One region of the Micromonospora sp. A200 genome, then DNA from elsewhere that is predicted to be linked to it. Evidence: riboswitches for the same ligand, from Rfam matches in the RefSeq annotation. Region 1 holds a riboswitch; each other region holds the start of a gene.
What was found. A riboswitch is a leader RNA that binds a small molecule or an ion and turns the genes downstream of it on or off. The one in region 1 is predicted to bind cyclic di-AMP.
Positions count from the first base shown of each region.

Region 2: linked by a shared signal. The riboswitch ahead of M2302_RS17570 (C40 family peptidase) and the one ahead of M2302_RS05000 (transglycosylase family protein) in region 1 are both predicted to bind cyclic di-AMP.
Region 3: linked by a shared signal. The riboswitch ahead of M2302_RS11960 (hypothetical protein) and the one ahead of M2302_RS05000 (transglycosylase family protein) in region 1 are both predicted to bind cyclic di-AMP.

Region 1 is NZ_JARXXY010000003.1:280,996-283,253, reverse strand. It holds gene nhaA (Na+/H+ antiporter NhaA) at 1-114, opposite strand, end outside; gene M2302_RS05000 (transglycosylase family protein) at 426-1,100, opposite strand; cyclic di-AMP (ydaO/yuaA leader) riboswitch at 1,099-1,273, opposite strand; gene M2302_RS04995 (hypothetical protein) at 1,706-1,831, shown strand; gene M2302_RS04990 (peptidoglycan-binding protein) at 1,833-2,258, shown strand, end outside.
Region 2 is NZ_JARXXY010000016.1:139,134-141,391, forward strand. It holds gene M2302_RS17565 (C40 family peptidase) at 1-675, shown strand, start outside; cyclic di-AMP (ydaO/yuaA leader) riboswitch at 827-963, shown strand; gene M2302_RS17570 (C40 family peptidase) at 976-2,016, shown strand; gene dcd (dCTP deaminase) at 2,060-2,258, opposite strand, start outside.
Region 3 is NZ_JARXXY010000010.1:40,207-42,464, reverse strand. It holds gene M2302_RS11965 (hypothetical protein) at 1-110, opposite strand, end outside; gene M2302_RS11960 (hypothetical protein) at 228-1,283, opposite strand; cyclic di-AMP (ydaO/yuaA leader) riboswitch at 1,288-1,419, opposite strand; gene M2302_RS11955 (cation diffusion facilitator family transporter) at 1,561-2,258, opposite strand, start outside.

The DNA.
Region 1 (2,258 bases):
CAGCAGGAGCGCTCCGCCCACGGTCTCCTTGCGCAGGATGGCGGAGATGCGCCTGGTCTCGCCCCACGAGCGGCGGGCGAACAGGCTGGTACGGCGCCGGGTGGCGTCGGTCACGGAAACTCCTCGTCGGCAGGGGTCGCGTCATCCATCGCCGACCAGACTTCCCGGCACACCGGGGTCAACCCTATCCGGCACCGCGGCGGGCCCGTCGGGTTCCGCGGTCGGCCGTGCTCGCGACCGGGCGCGGGACGCTCCCGGTACCCGGCGGTGGCGCGACCGACCGGCCGTAGCGCACCGCCCGGCGCGTCCGGAGCGACACCGCGCCGAGCGGGCCGACGGTGCGCCACGGCAGACCTCGACGCCCGGCCGGCAACGGGCCGGCCGGGCGTCGCTACGGTCTGTCCCTCGTGCGAGGCGGTGACGCGTCAGAGGCTGAGCTTCTGACCGGGGAAGATCAGCCCCGGGTCGGCGCCGACCACGCGCTTGTTGCGCTCGTACAGCGCCTGCCAGCCACCGGCCAGGTCCCGGGCGTCGGCGATCTGCGACAGGGTGTCACCCGGCCGCACCACGTACACGTCGCCGGTCCCGGCCGGCGCGCTGCGCCGCTGGCTGCGGGTGCTGTGCTGCTCCCGCGAGGACCGCTCGGTGGAGGTGGCCTTCGACGAGCCGGAGCGCCGCTGCGACTTCTGCGACTTCTCCGCCTTCTCGGAGGTGGTGGAGTAGCTCTTGGTGGAGCCACCCTTCCTGCCGCAGGTCGGCCAGGCACCGATGCCCTGACCGTCGAGCACCTTCTCGGCGATCGCGATCTGCTCGCCGCGGCTGGCCAGGTCGGCGCGGGAGGCGTACTTCTTGCCGCCGTAGCCGGACCAGGTGCTCTGCGAGAACTGCAGGCCGCCGTAGTAGCCGTTGCCGGTGTTGATGTGCCAGTTGCCGCCGGACTCGCACTGGGCGATCGCGTCCCAGTTGACGCTGGCGGCGCTCGCCGGCGACGCCGGCGCCAGGACGGCGGCGACCCCGGTGACCGCACCGACGGCGAGCGTGCCGACGGCGATGCGGCGCGAGCTGACCCGTCGGTGACGGGCGGTGTATTCAGTTGCCATGTGGATTCCTCCACGCCGACGAGGTGAGCTGTCGGGTTCGGGCCGAGGAGCCCGGCCGCCCGTGGGCGGCTTCACCCCGAGGTGACGTGCACCGAGGAACGTGTGGGTCCCCCGCTCCATGCCCACTGAAAAGGTCCCGCCGGCCGGCGGCATGGATTAGGCGTTACCGGCCGTGGTGTCCGCGATCGCGAACACGAACGACGTTAGGAACTGTTTCGGGCGATTGCCCACCTCTTGTGAAGTTCTTCACCCGGCTGAGCGACGGCTCCCTGCTTCGAGTTGCGGGCTGGTCGGCGGTGCTCTACAAGGGCTGGTCGGGAACCTGTCACGACTGGGCCGAAAGCCTCGCTCCGAGCGGCGGATCAGGTGCCGTCGCCTCGCCGTCTTCGCTGGTCAGGCGGCCTCGATCGGCGGCCCGCGCCGCCGGACGGTCAGCGTTGCCGCTGATTGGCGACTCATGTCTGGGCAGCCCGGCCGCCGACTCGCACGGTAGGAGCAGAGCGCGGCCGCGGCGCCGACGCGTCGGATGCCGGGCGCCGGCGCCCTGGCCGGCACGGTCCGCCCCGGTTCGCGGCGGCCGACCATCCGCAAGAGGAAGGACCTCCATGGACACCGTCAGCATCGACACCGACTACCTCGTCGCCACCTTGGACGAGGACGACGACCCCGAGAGCCTGGCCGGCGACGAGGTCGACTTCGACCTGGCCGCCGCGCTGGAAGAGGAGGAGTGAGATGGGCGTGCACCTGGCGCCCGCGCTGCGGGTGCTGCGCGAGGAGATAGACACCCGATGGCCGCAGCGGGACCGCAAGTCCGACGGCTGGTTGGGCGACGCCAGTCACCAGGCGCGCCGCTCGGACCACAATCCGGACAGTGACGACCAGTCGGTCAACGCGGTGGACGTAGACGTCGACGGGATCGACCCGCTGCTGGTCGTCCGGCAGGCCGTCAGCCATCCGTCCACCCAGTACGTCATCTACGACCGGAAGATCTGGAGCCGTACCCGCAGCTTCCGGCCGGCCCGGTACACCGGGCCGAACCCGCACGACAAGCACCTGCACGTCAGCGTCAGCCACCAGCGGAGCCTGGAGGACAGCCGCCACCCGTGGGGCATCGCCACCGCCACCACGGCGCGGCTCGGCGACCGGGTGCTGCGCGCC
Region 2 (2,258 bases), on a different contig from region 1:
TCCCGCTACTACATGACCGGCCCGTCGCAGGAAATCGGCGCGCTGCTGGTCAGCAACCAGCCCGGCACGCTCGCCGAGCAGCTGACCATGCTGGACCGTCTCGCCGCCCACCAGCGCAAGGAGTTGGAGGGCGTCCTCGCCGTCCGGCGCAAGTACGACGACCAGAAGCGCAAGCTCGACGAGCTGATCGCCGCCGAGGTCAAGCAGGAAAAGGATCTGGCGGCCAAGAAGACGCAGATCAACGCGGAGATCAAGCGGCTGCAGGCGTCCATGCCGAAGACCACCGTGAAGGTGGCCGGCTGCCCGACCATCAACGGTGTGGTGAGCGCCAAGGCGCAGACCGCCATCCGGGTGGCCTGCCAGCAGGTCGGCGACCCGTACGTCTGGGGTGCCGACGGGCCGAACTCGTTCGACTGCTCCGGCCTCACCCAGTACGCCTACAAGGCCGCCGGCATCTACCTGACCCACCACACCGGCGCCCAGTGGAACGAGGGCAAGGCCATCCCGCGCTCCGAGGCGCGCCCCGGTGACCTGGTCTTCTTCTTCAGCGACCTGCACCACATGGGCCTCTACCTGGGCAACGACATCATGGTCCACGCTCCCCGGACCGGTAAGCCGGTCCAGGTCACCAGCATCAACTACATGCCGGTCGCCGGCTTCCGGCGACCGTACTGACCGATCAGAACCACCGCGAACCCCCGGTCATCCGACCGGGGGTTTCGCATCTCGGGGACCCGGCACGGCATGGCGGGTTGCGGATCGATAACGGTCGTCTCTACTCTGGTCCTTCGTCGGCCGCGACAGGTCCGTCCAACCCGGGTGGCAGTGGCCGACACCGCCGAGTCGCCTCCGGGCGAGCCGGGGACCCAGGTACGCCGGGGTGAATCCGCAGCCACTGCGGTAGGGCGCTCCCTTCCCGCCCGAACCCGTCAGCTAACCCGGTAGGCGGTCGCGGAAGAAGGAGCCCGGAGCCCGGTGGCACACCATGCCCCGCGGCCACCGTCGTACCGGTCGACCCAGGTCGCCCGGCTGACGGCTGCGCCGCGCCCACGCTGGTCCCGCTTCACCACCGTCCTCGCCGCCCTCGCCGGTGCCGCCGTCGTAATGACCGGCGCTGCCACGGCGGCCCACGCCGACCCCTCGGTCGCCGAGATCGAGCGGCAGATCGACCAGGACTGGAACAGGCTCGAACCGATCATCGAGCAGCACAACGCCACCCGACAGGACCTGACCGCCAAGCGCCGGCAGGCCGACGCGCTGGCCAAGCGCATCGAGCCGCTGCAACTCCAGGTCGACCTCGCGATGAACCAGGTCACCGGCCTCGCCGCCGAGGCGTACAAGGGGGAGAACGTCTCCGCCGTCAACGCCCTGCTCGGCAGCAGCTCCCCCGCCGAAATGGTCGACCAGCTCGAAATGCTCGACCGGTTCGCCCAGCGCCAGCAGCGCGACGTGCGGGTCGTCAAGGAGCTGCGGGACAAGCTGGCCGCGGAGAAGGCGCCGCTGGACGAGATGGTCGCCCAGCTGACCCGTACCGAGGCCCAGCTGGCTGCGAAGAAGAAGCAGATCAACGCCGAGATCGACCGGCTGCAGAAACTGCGGCTCAAGGTGTACGGCAACGGTGGCGGGGGCGCGCTGCGCCCGGCCCCGTGCCCAGCCGGCTACCCCGGCGGCCCGGCCGGCACGGCGGTCAAGTTCGCCTGCGCGCAGATCGGCAAGCCGTACGTCTGGGGCGCCGAGGGCCCGAACTCGTACGACTGCTCCGGGCTGATGCTCGCGGCGTGGGCGAAGGCCGGTGTCTCGCTGCCGCACAACGCCCGCCAGCAGCGCCAGGTGACCCCCCGGGTCAGCCGCGCCGACCTGCGCCCCGGCGACCTGGTCTTCTACTACGCCGACCTGCACCACGTCGGCATGTACGTCGGCGGCGGCTGGGTGGTGCACGCCTCCCAGGCGGGCCAGCCGGTCAAGATGAAGCGGGTCGACGACGGGCCGGTCAACAGCTACGGCCGGCCGGGCTGAGCGCGCGCCGGGCTCCCGGAGGCTCCGGGGGCCCGGCCCGGCGTCAGCGGGTGGGCCAGGTGCGCCAGTTCTGCCAGGAGCGGCTCGGGGTCGGCCCGCGCTGCCCCTGGTAGCGCGACCCGTAGACGGCGGAGCCGTACGGGTGCTCGGCCGGCGACGAGAGCCGGAAGATGCAGAGCTGGCCGATCTTCATCCCGGGCCAGAGCGTGATCGGCAGGTTCGCCACGTTCGACAGCTCCAGC
Region 3 (2,258 bases), on a different contig from region 1:
CCGGCGATGCCGAGGGTGAGTAGCACGAGGTCCGCGCCGAGCCAGCCCAGCGCGGTCACCAGGTGCAGGGTGAGCAGGGTCTTGCGGCCGTCGGGGGAGAGTCGGGTCATGCCTCGATGCTCGCCGGGCCGTCGCGCTGCGTCGTGGGCCGGTCGGCGACATCCCGGGTACGTCGGTGCGCGTACGGCGGGGCCCGTCCGCCTCGGACGGGCCCCGTCGCGGCTCGGTCAGTAGACCGACAGGTGCACGTGGTTGGTGTGGTCGCTGGACGGGTCCCCGCCGGCCCCGCTGTACGACTTCCACCCGCTGCTGGGCAGCCAGATCTGCCGGTACCAGATCACGTACAGCACCCCGAGTCGGTCGGCGTTGCGGACGTGGTACGCGGCCAGGTTGTTGCCGTACGTCCGGTCGCCGCCGGTCGCGTCCCCGCCGAAGCCGCTCTTCTGCGCCGCGAAGTCGCAGGCCCGGCCCTTGGGGTGCTCGCCCGACCCGCTGGGCCGGTAGCAGGAGACGTACCGGGTGAAGCCGGCCGCCTGGCTCTGCTTGAGCGCGTTGAGCATGCGCGGGGTGATGCAGCCGTTGGCCGGGGTCGGGTCGTTGACGCTGCACGACTCCGAGGGCCAGGACCCGTCGGGGTTGCGCGGCGCCGCCTTGGCGTTGGCGGTGGAGGTACCCGCGGTGGAGCCGCCGCCGGCGCTGGCGGCGGGCTTGTCGGCGGCGGCCACCGCCAGGGCCCGCTCGGCCTGCTGCTTGCGCTTGGCCATCACCGCGACCTGCTTGCGCTCCTCGACGATCTCCTTGTCGAGCGCGGCCCGGGTGCGGGTGGCGTCGTCGCGGGTCTGGATCAGGTTGCGCAGCTCCCGGTCCTCGTTGGAGGCGACCGTCTCCAGCGCCGCCGCCCGGTCCAGGAAGCCTTCGGGGCTGGAGCTGTTCAGCAGCGCCGACACCGGCCCGAGCCGCCCGGTCCGGTACGCCACGCCGGCGATCTCGCCGACCTTGCCCTGCCGGACGGTCAGCTCCGACTCGATGGTCTTGAGCTGGTTGCCGAGCTCCTGCTGCCGCTTGGTGGAGCGTTCCAGCGCGGCCTTGGCGTCGATCCAGCCCTTGCTGGCCGCGTCGAGCTGGGCGCGCAGCGCGGGGGTGCCGCCCTCGGGGTCGCCGGGGGCGGCGAGCCGGGTGGCGGGGGGAGCGGCGGTCGCCGGGACCGGCGCGGACGACACCCCGAGGGCGAGCGTCGCGACGACCGCGGCCGCCAGCCGTGCGGTGGTACGTCGTACGTGCATGCACATGTCCTTCCGTCAGCCGCCGACCGGGTTAGCTGACGGGTTCGGGACGGAAGATCCCTACCGCTGACGCGGATGCACCCCACGAACATGGTTCCCCGGCTCGCCCTGGCAGGCGATTAGGCGGCGGCCACCGCCGGCACCGGAGGGTGCCGCCTGGCGGAGGCCGGAACCGAGCCTACCGGTACGGGTGTGACACCCGCCCGTTTCGTGACTCAGGGTACTGGAGTGAACCATGGTGTAGGTGACACAATGGGACAATAGGTGCCCGATTTCGTCACCACTCGACCTGCCCGCAGGCGCCGGGGGCGGCCCCCGGCTCGATCTGGAGGGTGGCGTGCTCGATGTGGAAGTCCTCGTGCAGGGCGGTGCGGGCGGCGGCCAGCACCGTGCCGACCTCGGCGCCGGGGACCATGGTGAGGTGGGCGGAGGCGACCTCCATGCCGGAGGTGAGCGTCCAGACGTGCAGGTCGTGCACCTCGGCGACGCCGGGGACGGCGGTCAGCCGGTCGTGCACGGCGGTCACCTGCAGATGCTCCGGAGCGGCCTGGACCAGGATGCGCACCGCCGCGCGGCCGAGCCGCCAGGTGCGGGGGAGGATGAACAGGCCGATCGCGACCGCCACCGCCGGGTCGGCCCACCACCAGCCGGTGCCGGCGATGAGCAGCGCGGCCCCGATCACGCCCAGCGAGCCGAGCAGGTCGCCGAGCACCTCCAGGTACGCCCCGCGCAGGTTGATGCTCTCCCGCGCCCCCTCGCGCAGCAGCGCGAATGCGACGAGGTTGGCCAGTAGGCCGAGCACCGCCACGGCCAGCATCGGCCCGGTCCGCACCTCCGGCGGGTCGCCGAACCGGCGGACCGCCTCGATCAGCACGTAGATCGCCACCCCGCTGAGCAGGACGGCGTTGGCGAGCGCGGCCAGCACCTCCAGCCGGTAGAGCCCGTAGGTGCGCTGCGGGTCGCGGTCGCCGTGCC